Regions from separate parts of the Paenibacillus sp. CMAA1364 genome, predicted to be linked through region 2. Evidence: predicted binding sites of a transcription regulator. Region 2 holds the regulator's gene; the other holds the start of a gene.
The links. The regulator Rex, encoded in region 2, represses fermentation and respiration genes when NADH is low (regulators of the CRP and FNR family bind a similar motif). The targets are predictions, from matches to a motif close to TTGTGAAATATTTCACAA.
Positions count from the first base shown of each region.

Region 1: the regulator Rex is predicted to act here: its motif matches at 4,745-4,762, upstream of nirB (nitrite reductase large subunit NirB).

Region 1 is NZ_JBITNB010000015.1:51,347-59,565, forward strand. It holds gene ACH8E3_RS10625 (hypothetical protein) at 1-258, shown strand, start outside; gene ACH8E3_RS10630 (AraC family transcriptional regulator) at 262-1,083, opposite strand; gene ACH8E3_RS10635 (sugar phosphate isomerase/epimerase family protein) at 1,266-2,033, shown strand; gene ACH8E3_RS10640 (Gfo/Idh/MocA family protein) at 2,026-3,108, shown strand; gene ACH8E3_RS10645 (sugar phosphate isomerase/epimerase family protein) at 3,158-4,126, shown strand; gene ACH8E3_RS10650 (winged helix-turn-helix transcriptional regulator) at 4,318-4,635, shown strand; gene nirB (nitrite reductase large subunit NirB) at 4,847-7,285, shown strand; gene ACH8E3_RS10660 (nitrite reductase (NAD(P)H) small subunit) at 7,323-7,649, shown strand; gene ACH8E3_RS10665 (formate/nitrite transporter family protein) at 7,695-8,219, shown strand, end outside.
Region 2 is NZ_JBITNB010000001.1:162,411-170,629, reverse strand. It holds gene panC (pantoate--beta-alanine ligase) at 1-540, shown strand, start outside; gene panD (aspartate 1-decarboxylase) at 533-916, shown strand; gene ACH8E3_RS00775 (tetratricopeptide repeat protein) at 1,054-1,674, shown strand; gene dinG (ATP-dependent DNA helicase DinG) at 1,820-4,681, shown strand; gene ACH8E3_RS00765 (redox-sensing transcriptional repressor Rex) at 4,716-5,390, shown strand; gene ACH8E3_RS00760 (amidohydrolase) at 5,356-6,666, shown strand; gene ACH8E3_RS00755 (cell wall elongation regulator TseB-like domain-containing protein) at 6,715-7,230, shown strand; gene ACH8E3_RS00750 (hypothetical protein) at 7,436-7,966, shown strand; gene ACH8E3_RS00745 (AAA family ATPase) at 7,959-8,219, shown strand, end outside.

The DNA.
Region 1 (8,219 bases), on a different contig from region 2:
TATCGGCAAGATGAAGATATGATGATTTTGGTCTTTGCCCAGTGGTGTCTTAATCAACAGCTAGACCCGTTCCAGTTATATCAGCAAGCGTATCCCCAGCAATCCCATAATGAACAATTAACAAGAGTGATGGAGTTAACGGTGGATCAGGATGAAGCTGGAGACATTGCAGACGATACGGTGCTTGGTGTATTATCTCTTTTTGGTAATGATGATTTGGCATATGTAGTGACAGAAGCAATCTCAAGAAGACCATAATGATTAGTTCAAGAGTTCCCTATTCGCTATACGGAATTGTTTAGGAGACATGCCGTACCTAGCTCTAAACACACGGTGGAAGTAAGTATAACTCGCAAATCCAGAAGTCTCGGCCACGTTGTCAAGCGATAGCGGACTAAATATAACACGTTCTCTAGCCATATCCAGTCTTACATCAAGTGTGTACTGCATAATACTTGTATCAAATGTCTGTTTAAATAAGTGCACGGCTCGTGAAATGCTAATGCCAACATGTGCAGCAACATCTTCTAACTTAAATGTGTATGTCGCATTCTCTTCTATATAATGTTTAATCTGATAGGCAAGATATGTTTTGTGAGTTGTTTTGGGTTGTTCTAGTAATAACCGATCGACTTCTAAACACAAAATTCTCATAAAATATCCTGAAATCTCTGGATAGGGATTTTCCAATCTCCGTTGTTCTAGCACAATTTGGCGGAACAAGCTAAGGAAACTCTCATGAAGAGGTATATTGACCCGAGTAGGACGAGATGAAGAATTCCACCATTGATCTACCCAATCTCCACCGAAGAAGATATGGTAATCTCCACTTTCGATGATGGATTCGCCAAGAGAATTGGTTTCGTGATCGACTTTTAGTTCATACGGTTCATCTGGAGAATATAACAATAAGTCGCCTGTTTTAATCAATCCTAATTTGCCGTCATACAATGCACGACATCGACCATCCGTCTGAAGGCGAATAAGATATCTGCTATTCCCATCTAAATGTAACGAGTAGAACGGTTTACTATGGAATGAGAATCCTGCAACATACACTTGACAAGAATCTATGGAGTTCATTACGAGACATCCTTTCAGTATGAAAATAAATTATGACCAGATTGTTCATGTTTCAATCATATTATTCATTTTAATATAATACGATTAGGATTACTATGTGAGTAGATCGTTTACAATCTATAATGAAGAGATGGTGTTCTAGCAAAGTTAATCTTATAAATCCAATTAGGGGTGAATTAATCATGTTACAAGTAGGATTACAACTATATACTATCCGTGATCAAATGGAGACAGATTTCGAAGGTACACTAAAGAAAGTTGCTGAACTAGGATATAAAGGTGTGGAGTTCCATGCATTCTTTGGACGTAGCAGTTCTGAAGTAAAGAGATTGTTAGATGAGAACGGACTTGAAGTCATTGGAACACATTTACCCTATGAGGACTTGCTAGGGGATATACAGTCTATCATTACGTATAATCAAGAGATTGGGAATAAGAATCTCATCATTCCTCATTTAACAGAAGAACAACGCAAATGGGATGAAGTGTTCGACAATCTTACAAGAATAGGCGAGAAGTGTAAAGAACAAGGGATGGTACTTCTTTATCATAATCATGATTTTGAATTTAAGGAATCCTACGGTAATCAAACGGCGTTTGATGCTATGTATGAGGCTGTACCTGCATCATTACTTCAGGTAGAAATGGATACATGCTGGGTACACTTTGCAGGATATGATGCCGTAGAGTACATTCATAAATATAAGGGTCGTTTACCTCTTGTTCACTGGAAAGATGTGGTGAGACAAGAGGATGGGACTGCACTAACTGTTGAATTTGGTCATGGTGAAGTCGACTTAGTTGCCATTGCGGAAGCTGCGAATCAAGTTGGAGTAGAGTGGCTGATCGTAGAACAGGATGTATGTGTTAATCCATCTATGGAGAGCATCGCAACGAGTATGAATTGGATAAGAAATTATAAGAATAATGGGGGACCCATACATGTCTAAGATATTAAGAATTGGGATCATTGGTTGCGGAGGTATTGCTACAGGGAAACATCTACCCAGTCTTTCGAAACAAGCGAGTGCCGAATTAGTAGCTTTTTGCGATATTATTCCAGAACGTGCAGAAGAAGCTTGCGAGCAATATGGCGCTGAGGGAGCTAAGGTATATAGTGACTTCAGAGAACTGCTGGAAGATAAGAGCATTGATATTATTCATGTATGTACACCTAATGATTCCCACTCCGAGATTACAGTCGCTTCCCTTGAAGCGGGTAAACATGTGATGTGTGAAAAACCAATGGCTAAGACAGCCGCTCAAGCTAGAGCAATGCTCGAAGCTGCACAACGCACAGGTAAAAAGCTGACGATAGGATATCAGAATCGATTCCGTAACGATAGCCAGCATTTGAAGAAAATATGTGACAATAATGAATTAGGCGATATCTATTATGGTAAAGCATTGGCAACTCGTCGTCGTGCTGTTCCAACTTGGGGCGTATTCCTGGATGAAGAGAAGCAAGGTGGTGGCCCACTTATCGATATCGGTACGCATGCTCTTGACTTGACATTATGGTTAATGGATAACTATAAACCAAAAAGTGTGATGGGATCTACATTCCACAAGCTTGGGCATATTGAGAATGCAGCGAATGCTTTCGGATCATGGAATCCAGAAGAATTCAAAGTGGAAGATTCCGCTTTTGGTTTCATTACAATGCAAAATGGTGCAACAATTATGCTTGAAGCAAGCTGGGCATTGAATATCCGTGATTTCAGTGAAGGACGAACGGTTCTTGCTGGAACCGAAGGTGGAGCGGATATGAAGGATGGCCTAACGATCAATGGTGAGAGCTTTAGTCGCCTCTATGAGACAAAGGTAGACTTAGATGCTGGAGGCGTTGCCTTCTACTCAGGTGAGACAGAGACGGATTCGGATCGGGAAGCAAGATTGTGGCTACAAGCTGTAATCGAAGATACAGATCCTGTCGTCATGCCTGAACAGGCATTGGTGGTGACTGAAATACTTGAAGCTATTTATGAATCAGCTAAAACAGGAAAAGCCGTATATTTTGATTAAATAGTGACGTAACAATTATAAATTAGACATCATCTAAGGAGGAACAATAATGAAATTAGGCGTATTTATGGTGTTGTTTGGTGGACGAGAGTTAGAGGATGCGTTAGATTATGTCGTCTCTAAAGGACTTAAAGCAGTTGAGATTGGATCGGGTGGAAATCCAGGTAAATCTCATTGTAATCCAGCGGAACTTCTGAACGATGAGGCTAAGCTTAATCAGTTCAAGCATGCCGTTGAATCGCGTGGACTTACGATAAGTGCGCTGAGCTGTCACGGCAATCCACTTCACCCACAGAAGCATCTAGCACAGGCAGATCATGAAGATTTCGTAAATTCTGTATTACTTGCAGAGAAGCTTGGCGTACCTATTGTAAATACATTCTCGGGTTGTCCTGGCGATCATGAAGATGCTAAATATCCGAACTGGCCTGTTGCACCATGGCCAAATGATTACCAAGAAATTTTGAAATGGCAATGGGAGAATAAAGTCATTCCCTATTGGACAGAACAAGCGAAGTTTGCCAAAGAGCATCATGTGAAGATCGGGTTGGAACTTCATGGTGGCTTCTCTGTACATACACCCGCTACACTTCTTCGTCTGCGTGAAGCAGCCGGTGACACGATTGGTGCGAATCTAGATCCTAGCCACATGTGGTGGCAGGGGATTGATCCTGTCCAAGCTATACACATTCTAGGTCGTGAGGGCGCAATCCATCATTTCCATGCGAAAGACACTGTCATTGATCCTATTAATGTGAATAGATATGGCTTAACCGATATGCAATCCTATGAAAATATGTTAGATCGCGCATGGCAATTCCGTAGTGTAGGTTACGGACATGATATCAAAGTATGGGCTGATATGATGAGCGCTCTACGCTTAGTAGGGTATGATTATGTTGTGAGCATTGAACATGAGGATGGACTGATGTCTGTTGATGAAGGGTTCACCAAAGCTGTAAATAATCTTCAACAAGTTCTCATTGAAGAGCCACTAGGTGAAATGTGGTGGGTATAGCCGTAATATTCACATACGTGCTATAAAGGAGGAGTTGTCCCGAAGTCATGAATAATGACTAGGGACAACTTTTTTTGTATAAGAATAAAATGAATATAGAATGTATAAAAAAAATGACAAAAATGATAAAATGAAATATACTTACGAATTGAAAGCTTGATACCCGTACAATAACGAAGAGGTGAATAACCATGGAATTTGATGAACTACGAATGTGCCCACGTTTTGAAACCGCATTTGCCTTCTTGGGTAAACGTTGGAATGGGCTAATTATTCAAGTCTTAATGAGTGGTCCCAAGAGATTCAAAGATATTTCTAAAACCATTCCTGCCATGAGTGATAAGATGTTATCTGGACGGATGAAGAATCTAGAATTGGAAGGAATCGTTGTTCGTCATGTATATCCGGAGACGCCAGTGCGAATAGAGTATGAATTAACGGATAAAGGTAGAGGGTTAAAACCTGTGATGGATCAGATTCAATCTTGGGCCGAGAGTTGGATTGACTAATGATAAGTAAATGGCATCGATGCTAGGACCTATTTCATGAATTGAAATGGGTCCTTTGTGCTATATAAGTATGGATTCAAGTACATATTAGTTTGAATTGTGAACACGAACGTGAAATTATTCACATTGAAAGTGAATAGAATCACATGGATAATTCCGTAAGTTGTTAAAATTGTATTATGAGCAAGGAATTGAAGGAGGGTTTACAAACATGAAAAATCAAAAAGAAAAACTCATAGTGATTGGTAATGGAATGGCGGGAATTAGTACGGTTGAACAAATATTGAAACTAAGCGATTCATTTGATATTACGGTGTTTGGTAGTGAACCACATCCTAACTATAATCGAATCATGTTGTCTTATGTACTAGAAGGCAGCAAGACGATAGATGATATTGTTCTGAATGATTGGAACTGGTATAAAGATAATCAAATTACACTTCATACGACAACAACGGTAACGCATATTGACCCAATTCAGAAGCAAGTGAGTACGGATAACGGTATGACACAGATGTATGATAAGATCATCATCGCTACAGGTTCTAATCCTTTTATATTGCCGATTCCTGGTAGTAACAAAGAGGGTGTGATCGGATTTCGAGATATTCAAGATTGCAACCAAATGATAGAAGCTTCACAAAAATATAAAAAGGCTGCCGTCATTGGCGGTGGACTCTTAGGATTAGAAGCGGCTAAAGGTCTTGTGAATCTAGGCATGAATGTAACGGTTGTTCATTTAATGGAAGATATTATGGAACGACAATTGGATCGTAGTGCTTCTTCCATGTTGCAAGCTGAACTAGAGCGTCAAGGAATAGCATTTGCCATGGGCAAACAAACCACAGAGTTAATTGGAGATACACGTGTCAGTGGGTTGCGTTTCAACGATGGTTCCGTGTTGGATGCTGATCTCGTTGTGATGGCAGTAGGGATTAAACCGAACATAGCGATTGCTTCAGCAAGTGGTATGGAAGCAGGACGTGGAATTATTGTAGATGATTACATGCGTACATCATTCGAGAATGTCTATTCTGTTGGTGAATGTACTGAACATCGCGGTGTATGTTATGGACTGGTAGCTCCATTATTCGAACAAGGACATGTATTGGCTAAACACATATGTGGCGTAGATACCTCGCCTTATGAAGGTTCAATCGTAGCTACGAAATTGAAAATCTCTGGTGTGGATGTGTTCTCAGCAGGTGAATTTGTTGAAAGACCAGAACATATCGTAATTTCTACGAAAGACGAGTGGAAAAGAACCTATAAGAAAGTGTTATTGCTTGATAAAGTGATTGTTGGAGCCGTGTTATTCGGAGATGTTACGGAGTCAGCTAACCTACAGAAGTTAATTAAACAACAATCTGAGATGACGGATGATATATACGGTACCATCATGGGTACAGGATGCTGTGGAAATGGTGGTAATAAGCAATCCTCTATTGAAACGATGTCCGATGAAGAAATTGTTTGTGGATGTAATGGTGTTACTAAAAGGGCGATTGTGGATGTAATTACAGATCAGGGGCTCACAACAGTCGATGAGATAAAGGCTTGCACAGGTGCAACTCGTTCTTGCGGAGGATGTAAGCCAGTCGTCGAACAAATTCTACAATATGTATTAGGGGATAGTTTTAAGACTGCTGAAAAAACAGGTATTTGCGGTTGTACGCCACTCGATAGGGATCAGATCATTGCTGAGATTACGGCTAAAGGCTTATCAACGACCCGTGAAGTGATGAATGTACTTGGATGGGGCAATGACGAGGGATGTTCGAAATGTAGACCTGCACTTAATTACTATTTGCATATGCTACAACCAGAGACTTATGAAGATGAGAAAGAATCACGTTTTGTGAACGAGCGTATGAACGCTAATATTCAAAAAGATGGAACATACACCGTTGTCCCACGCATGTATGGTGGTGTTACTACACCGGAAGCGCTCAAGAAGATCGCTGACGTCTCATTGAAATATGATGTGAAAGTAGTCAAAGTTACGGGTGGACAAAGACTCGATCTGATTGGCGTTAAGAAAGAAGATCTACCTAAAGTGTGGGAAGAATTGGATATGCCTTCAGGTTATGCTTATGCCAAGTCGTTGCGAACAGTCAAAACATGTGTAGGTTCTCAGTTCTGTCGCTTCGGAACACAAGATTCCATGGGCATGGGTGAGCTCATTGAACGTAAGTTTGAACGGCTAGATTTCCCTGCTAAATTTAAGATTGCCGTGAATGGATGTCCGCGCAATTGTGCAGAATCTTGTACGAAGGATATCGGTATCGTTGGTAATGATGGTGGATGGGAAGTCTTTATTGGAGGTAATGGTGGAATCAAGCCTCGTATTGCAGATAGTTTCTGTAAAGTGAAAACAGATGAGGAACTAATTGAAATATGTGCAGCTATTATGCAATACTACCGAGAAACAGGTAACTATTTGGAGAGAACTTCCGAATGGGTAGAACGTATCGGTCTTGAACAGATTCAATCTGTCTTAATGAATAATGAAGATAATCGTAAAGAACTAGTTAAACGAATTGAAATTGCGCTGCAACAGGTTGAAGATCCATGGAAGAAAATGATCAATGATCCAGCAACACGTACAGCATTATATGAAGATAATACATCCGTAACAACAGTGAAATAATGACTAACCATGATAGATTGAAAAGGGGACTATGCATATGGTAATGACAGCGAAATGCTACACTATTGGTTCCGTGGAACACTATTTAGTACAAGTGGGTCGCGTGGTGATTATTGAAGGACAAGAGATTGCGATATTCCGTACTTCAGATGGAGAAGTATATGCTGTTGAGAATAAATCTCCACATCCAAAGGGAGGACCATTAGCAGAAGCTATGGTATCTGGTCATTATATCTACGACCCTTTATATGATTGGAAGATTGACTTGATTACAGGTAACGTACAAGAGCCAGACACCGGCCAAGTCGCAACGTATCCAGTTGTTATAAAAAATGGGGAAATCCATATTACTAAGATGCAGTAAATAAGTAACCTATTGCAGTGCATTCCCATCAAAGAGGTGATCCACCTGTATACACAAAATGTAGAGAACATTGCAGACGCGGCCGTTAAGAAAGTACAACAGATGGATGAAAGTATCACACGATATACAGTAGCAGCCATGTTAGCAGGTGCATATGTAGGAATTGGAATCATCCTTATTTTCTCATTAGGTGCCCCCTTAGCAACGATCAATTCCCCATTTCAGCCACTCGTTATGGGAGCAGCGTTCGGAATAGCACTAACTTTGGTTATGTTTGCTGGTTCAGAGTTATTTACTGGAAATAACATGTTTTTTGCGATAAGTACTTTGTCAGGAAAGACATCCATAAGAGATATGCTCAAAAATTGGGTGGTCGTATTTCTAGGGAATTTATTAGGTGCCATTGTACTCAGCTTACTTATGGTAGGTACAGGACTATTCAAGCACATTCCTCCGGAGCATCTTCTGTTCGCAGCCACATCCAAAAAAATGAGTCTACCGATAACGGAATTGTTCTTCCGGGGTATTCTCTGTAACTGGTTAGTCTGTCTTGCGATTTGGATGGCTATG
Region 2 (8,219 bases):
TGCGGGGCATCTCGTCCAGGTCATTTCGACGGTGTAACCACAGTGGTTAGCAAGTTAATGAATATTGTACAACCCCATTATGCATTCTTTGGAATGAAAGATGCCCAACAGGTTGCTGTTCTGCAACAAATGGTGTTGGATTTGAATATGAATGTGGAGATCGTTGCTTGTCCTATCATACGTGAGCAAGACGGTCTGGCACTTAGCTCAAGAAACGTAAATCTCACACCAGAAGAACGCAATCAGTCCTTGGTGATCTCGCGCTCGTTGCGTGAAGTATTCGAACAATTAATGCGAAGTCAGCCTCTAACTGTATCGCAAGTCCGTGAGAAGCTAATGAGCATCATCAACACATCGCCGCTCGCGAATATAGATTATGTCCAGGTATTATCTTTTCCTCAAATGACACCGTTAGAAGATCGTGATGTAGTTGTTGACGTTGAAACGCAAGTTATTCTGGCTGTAGCAGTGAAATTTGGGAATACGCGGTTGATTGATAATAGCTTGTTCATGCCAAAGGAGGCGCTCTCTCTTGTTTAGACATATAATGAAATCCAAAATACACCGTGCAACTGTTACGGAAGCTAATCTAAATTATGTTGGAAGTATTACCATAGATGAGAATTTAATGGAAGCTGCTGATTTGCTTGTGAATGAAAAGGTGCAGATAGTCAATAACAATAACGGCGCTCGTCTGGAGACGTATGTGATTCCAGGTCCCCGTGATAGTGGCGTCATCTGCCTGAATGGGGCGGCCGCTCGTTTAGTATCTCCTGGAGATGTCGTCATCATCATTTCTTACGGTTTATTGTCATCGGAGGAATTGAATTCACATAAACCAACGGTAGTCTTTGTAGATGAGAACAACAAGCCTGTTCATTTAGCGGATAAGGAAGTACATGCAACAGTGATGTAGGACACGATAAAAGACATAAGATGTAATGTATGGGATGAGCGCATGAAAAGGACCCCTTCTACAAAAAATAATGTTAGATGTGAATCTTATAATTCAATCGCACTAATATCATGATTGTTAAAGGTGGGATGCAGATCATGTTTCAACATGTATTCGCTGAGATGAACGACATGTTAGAGGAGATTGTCAAGCATTACCCAACAGCACAAGAAAGTCAGAAACAACATTTGCTTCAGAACTGGGATATGCTAAAAGCGATGAGTGATGGCATTATTGAGGAATGGCTTACATTTGAGGATAAGATGGGTGTGTTCAGAGAATGTACATTAATTCAGCCACTATCCTCATTAGGGACAACACCTGAAATGGAATTACACGAATTTATCAAAGGTCTAGGTTATTTCAAGTTAATGATGTATCCACAATCCATTGCACAGTTCAACCATATTATTAGGGATTTTCCTAACAGCTTGCTTGCAAGAATGTATGTTGCGATGGCGCATCTTCATCTAGAGGAAACCGCCGAAGCACATACGCATTTCCAATCTATTCTTCCTTTGGCGGATCATCATAAGATGAGAGCAATCATCTATAACGCATTAGGTTGCATTCAGGTTAAACTTACAGATATGGTCAAAGCGCAGGAATACTTCGCATTGGCGTTACACCATGATCCATCTTTTGCTGACTCATTAGTAAATCAACAAGTATGTAATGACAATTGTGGGCAACTTCAATACGGGGATCAACTTATTTAAATGTTGTTACTTGGAAGCAGGAAGATGACGATGCTTATGAAGCGCAAGCGACAAAGCATCTTTTTTTTGACTCTTAAAATAATGAATAAATATGATACTTCTGTTATGCTGTAAAAGAGACTGTTTCGAAAGGGAATAATAGAACATGAAATTTGCAGTTTTGGATTTTGAAACGACAGGCAATCAAGCTGCCGATGAGATAATTCAAGTCGGACTTGCTATCATTGAGGATGATCATTCGATTTCCCAAGTATATGGATCTTTTGTGAATCCAGGGATTCCGATTCCTTCTTTTATAACGAATTTAACTGGAATAACCAATAGTGACGTTGAGCATGCTCCTTCTTTAGAAGACATGATGATGGAGTTAGTTCCTCTATTAGACGACATTGTTTTGGTTGGCCACAATATCGCATTTGATTATAACTTTTTGCAAAATGCACTGGATCGATGTGGTTATATGCCCTACGCAGGACGTATTCTTGACACCATGGATTTCCTTAAAATATGCTTTCCCTCATTAACGACTTATCAGCTTGGACTTGTATCTTCACATTTCGGCATTTTACATGAAAGACCTCATCAAGCAGATAGCGATGCATTAGCTACGGCTCATGTATTATTGAAGTGTATAGATGAATTGATTAGCCTTCCTCTAATTACCTTACAGCGACTTACCGAACTTTTCATAGATGAAGATAGTGATTTAGCATGGTATTTCGATGAATTATGTAAAGAGAAAGAAAAGGAACCTGCACAGGATCTAGAGAGCCATACGTTCTATCGTCAACTGGCACTGGCGGTGGAGGATTGGACGGATATTTCTGCGCCTCGAGATGATGCAGATGAGAATCCTCTGAAGAACATGCACTTTCCCGAATATCTAGAACTGATAGAGAATCAACTTCGCTCCATCATGCCACAATATGAAGCGCGTGAGTCCCAAAGTATGATGTTCACAGAGGTTATGAATGCTTTAGATGATGATAAGCACCTCCTTATTGAGGCTGGTACGGGAACCGGGAAATCATTGGGTTACTTAATCCCTTCGATATATCAGAGTGTGAAGCGTGAACAGAAAGTTATGGTAAGTACACATACAATTAATTTACAGGAACAATTAAGAGAACGAGATATACCTCTTCTGACACAAGTGGTACCTTTTCCTTTCAAAGCGGCTATTTTTAAGGGGAGACAACATTATTTGTGTTTGAGAAAATTTGAACATAAAATAATTAGAAGAGACTTTGCGAATCCTAAAGAAGACGTGATCTTAGCTGCTCAAATGATCGTGTGGTTAACACAGACACAAACAGGTGACGATGAGGAACTGAATTTAGGTGCTCGTGGTGGAGACTTTTGGGAGACCGTATCCAGCGATTCGGATTCCTGCCTAGGTCGTGCATGCCCATGGTTCCGTAAATGCTATTACCATCGTGCTAAACACGAAGCGGGTATTGCAGATGTCGTAATTACGAATCATTCGAAGTTATTCACGGATGTAAAGGCAGGGCATCAACTATTGCCTGCTTATGAATATCTAGTGATCGATGAAGCACATCATTTGGAAGAAGTAGCGGGTAAACATTTAGGATTACATATGAGGTATTTCGATGTCATCCACACGTTAGCTCGTCTTTATAAAGACAACCGCAATGGTCAGTTTCCTGCTCTTCGACAACAATTACATTCTTCTAACGATGAGAAAGCTTCTGATTGGGCTGTCTTAACGGATCGGATGAGTGGCGATTTAGTTGAAGTGAAAGAGCATTGGGATCGGTTAAGCGAAATGTTATTTGCTTTACTCCCTGAGAGAAGCGATGCAGCACCTGGGGATACGGCGCAATTCGTGCTACGCTTACAGCCTTCCAAACAACCAAAGGAATGGCAAGTGTTACAAGAAGTCGAGAATCAGATCTATGTAACACTTGGCGAAGTCATTCGCAGTTCTGATAAGATGATCAATGAAATTAGAGAGAATCTAGATGACACCAGTTTAGAGAGCCTTCTTACAGATATTAGTGGTCTTGTGAAAGATTTAGCAACCCAACGGGAGAATCTACACTTCTTTATATCACTAAATGATCCATTAAATGTATACTGGATGGAGGCAAATGGTCATTACCGTAGTAAATCTATACAGATGTATGCTGTTCCTGTTGATGTGAGTAAGCAATTACAGGAAGTGTTCTTCGATCAGAAGAAAAGTATTATACTTACTTCTGCAACCCTCTCTATTGATAAGAGTTTTCAGTACATGATTGAGAATCTGGGGCTACAGCATGCTGCCGATGTAGGTAACTTGGTCACGGTTCAATTACCGTCTCCTTTCCGTTATCGAGATCAAGCATTGCTAATCATTCCTCGAGATTTCCCGAGCCTAAAGGGAAGTGTAGGCGATTCACTATTCGTCGAAATGTTAGTTAAGTCGCTTGCAGAAACAGCCGTAATAACCAAAGGCAGGATGTTGGTGTTGTTCACGTCATATCGTATGCTTCGTCAAGTCTATGAACCGTTAACAAAAGCATTATCTGCAACAGATATTGTCGTGCTAGGACAAGGTGTTGATAATGGAAGCAGAAGTAAGTTGGTCCGTCGCTTCCAAGATAGTAGTGCCTCTGTTCTGCTTGGGACGAATAGCTTCTGGGAAGGGGTAGATATACCCGGCGAAGCTTTGACTTGTCTAGCGATTGTCAGATTGCCATTCCAACCGCCTAATCATCCGATGGTTGAGGCGAAGAGTGAGTTATTACAGCAGCAAAAAAAGAACCCATTCATGAAGCTATCTGTTCCCCAAGCGGTCATTCGTTTCAAACAGGGGTTCGGCAGATTGGTTCGTACAGCAAGTGATAAGGGGATCGTGATTGTATATGATACACGTGTAATTGACTCATATTATGGAAAGTACTTCCTCTATTCATTACCTGGACCTAAGATGGAACATATGCCGACGAATCAAATGATTCCAAGAATTTCAGAATGGTTAGAAGACGGCGACCGTTCTTAATATATCTATTTGTTATCCAATAGGAGGATTAAATATGAAATCTGATAAAATTTCAGAGGCTGTTGTTCGTAGATTACCTGTGTATTTACGATATCTATCAGAGCTATACAAAAGAGAAGTGGGTACCGTTTCTTCACAGGAACTCGGTCAGAAATTAGATCTGAATCCAGCACAAATCCGTAAGGACCTTGCCTATTTTGGCGATTTCGGTAAAAAGGGTATTGGATATGACGTGCCTTATTTAATTGAAAAAATACGACATATTCTTAATTTAGACCAACAAATTAACGTTGTGCTTGTAGGAGCGGGTAATCTAGGGCAAGCGTTATCTAATTATAATGCTTATCTGAAAGAGAATCTGAAGATCGTAGCTGTGTTTGATGCTGTCCCACAGAAGGTGGGAACACGTATTAATACATTAATGGTTCAACCTATGGAAGAATTGTCTGATACGATTAAGAAACACCATATTAGAATTGGGATTATTACCGTTCCTGAGCATGAAGCTCAAATGGTTGCTGATACATTGGTGGAAGCGGGAATAGAAGCGATCTTGAACTTCGCCCCAATCGTTATAAAATCACCAGCCAACGTTCGAATACATGCAGCGGATTTTACAACAGATATGCTCAGTCTTGCGTATTACTTAAGCAACGGAAAGGAAGATTCAGACAATGGAACACAACAAACGACAGAAATGGATCATTAAGAATGGTACATTTGTTGTTCTAAATGATAAACAGAATGTTATGAATGGTTATATGGTTATAGAGGATGATCTCATTACGTACATTGGCGAGGAGAAGCCGGAATATAGTGAAGATATTCCAATTGTAGATGGAAATAAGCTGTTATTCTTACCTGGACTTGTAAACACCCATGGTCATGCAGCGATGTCGTTGTTAAGAGGTTATGGCGATGATCTAGCGCTTCAAGTATGGTTGCAGGAGAAGATGTGGCCAATGGAAGAGAAATTCACCGCACAAGATGTGTATTGGGGTACTTCACTGTCTGTCTTAGAAATGCTCAAAGGCGGTACAACAACATTCTTAGATATGTATGATCACATGGATCAAGTGGCTAAGGTTGTTCAAGAATCAGGTATGCGTGGGGTGCTTACCCGTGGTGTCATTGGTTTATGTACCCAAGAAGAGCAACAACATAAACTGAATGATGCGATTACTTTTGCGAAAGACTGGCATGGACAAGCCGAAGGAAGAATCACAACGATGATGTCTCCTCACGCACCTTATACCTGTCCACCAGCATTCTTTGAGAAGTTCATACAGGCGGCACATGATCTTGATCTTCCTGTGCATACACATATGTCAGAGACCAAGAGTGAAGTCGAACAGAATGTGGCAGACTATGGTCTTCGACCTGTTCAACACTTGGAGAAATTAGGAATGTTTACACGACCTTCGCTTGTAGCGCATGGTGTACATTTAACGGATGAAGAGATTCAGATTCTAGCACAATATCAAGTAGGTGTATCGCATAATCCAGGAAGCAACTTGAAGTTGGCTAGTGGAATCGCGCGTGTACCCGATCTGTTAAAGGCGGGTGTGCCTGTATCCCTTGGGACCGATGGGCCTGCGAGCAACAACAATCTAGATATGTTTGAAGAAATGAGATTAAGCGCACTTATTCATAAAGGGATCTCGGGAGATCCAACAGCCGTACCTGCTGCGGAAGCACTTCGAATGGGTACTATATATGGGGCAAGTTCATTATTTCTAGATTCTATAGGGAAGTTAGCGGTGGGTATGAAGGCAGACTTCATAGCGCTTAATACCGATCAAGCACATTTCTTACCACACACGGATTTCATATCTCATTGTATCTATTCAGCGAGTGCTAAAGATGTAGAACATGTATGGGTAAATGGTCAGCAGGTTGTGAAGAATGGTCATTGTTTAACTTTAGATGAAGAACGTATTCATCATGAAGCGCAGTCTGCTTTTGAAGGATTGCTGAGCCGTTAAGCTGTGTCTTAATGGATAACCCCTATTCCTGTAGAAAGGAAGTTCGGATTGAAGAAGAACAAGAAAAGACTAATATGGTTAAGCGTTATAATTATTCTAGCATTACTATTCGGCCTATTTCGGTATTACATATATATTATGTCGGATGAATGGAAACAAGAGTCTATGGCTATTGTTGCGGCGAAACAGCATAGTGAATTGGTTCAAGTTACGCGTACTTCGAAATCTGTATGGAATAATGTCGTCTGGGTGATTGAAGGTAAGGATCAGGAAGAAAAGCAACTGATTGTCTGGGTACCCTTAACGAGTGAGTATGCGCTCGACGAGACACCTGGAGCGATCCACACTGAATGGTTAGTCGATGGTATGACTAAAGACCAAATGTTATCTATTGTCAACAAAGAAGATAAATCGATCAAAAAAGTTCATCTAGAACTTGGTCTATTCAATGGAACTGCTGTATGGCAAATGTTCTACAAGGAAGTAGATCACTATCGCTATCGATTCTATCGATTTACGGATGGCACACCGATAGATGAACAATTTACATTACCAAATAGTTAAGTGAAGAAACCAGCCGGATCATTCTAAATGAATGATTCCGCTGGTTTTATTTGTTCATCCTATAATGAATATTTCAAAGAATCCATAATTTTTCAGGAGACTAGTATATACGATGTGATATACTAATGTAGTCAGAAGTGATATACGAATTCGTATACTATGAATCATCAGAAGTAGATATGGAGATATGAAGGGAGATTAGCATATGAAGATACGAATGATGCCAGTTGCACTTACAGTAGTTATTTCGGCTGTTGTTTTATTTGGTGGATGGTTCGGATATCAGCAAGTCGCTCTTCACAATCCCTTACAGAATATAGTTAAATTATATGAAGGGGTAACACATGTCCAAGTGGAAATGAACCGTTCAGACGTTATCGTGAAGTTACAAGTTGAACCAGGGACTAAATTATCGGGTCTAGTTCAAGAACTGACAACGGAAGGTAAATCTATTATAGGTAATCGGAATTTAAAATTGGATGTAGCTGACCACTCGAATGAAACATTAGAACAGTTCTGGAGTGAGGCATTGTTCCCTGTTGCCGAAGCAATGGAGAATAGACAATACACGCAGATTGTAGAGAAGTTGAACGGAATGAAAGAACATACGAACATCCAAGTGACTACGGAAATAGATGATCTGAATGTATATGTGACTCTAACGGACGGAATCGATAGTAAATTTATTATCTTGCCACGTGAACCAGAAAAAATGGGGGTGTGGAATAATGCCTAAATGGACACAAGAAATATTGATCGGATTTATACCCATTCTCTTGATCTTTCTTGCTTTTATAGGATTGAATATTATTCCAATATTGATTGGTGCGGTACTTATTGCAGGATTATTATTTCTTGCGAACAAACGTGGTGGCATAGCAGTGGGTACGATGTCCGATCGTAAACGTAATAAAAAAATGCCAAGTAAGCTTACATTCGATGAAATTGGTGGGCAGGAGCATCCCAAAGGCGAATTGATGGAAGCACTC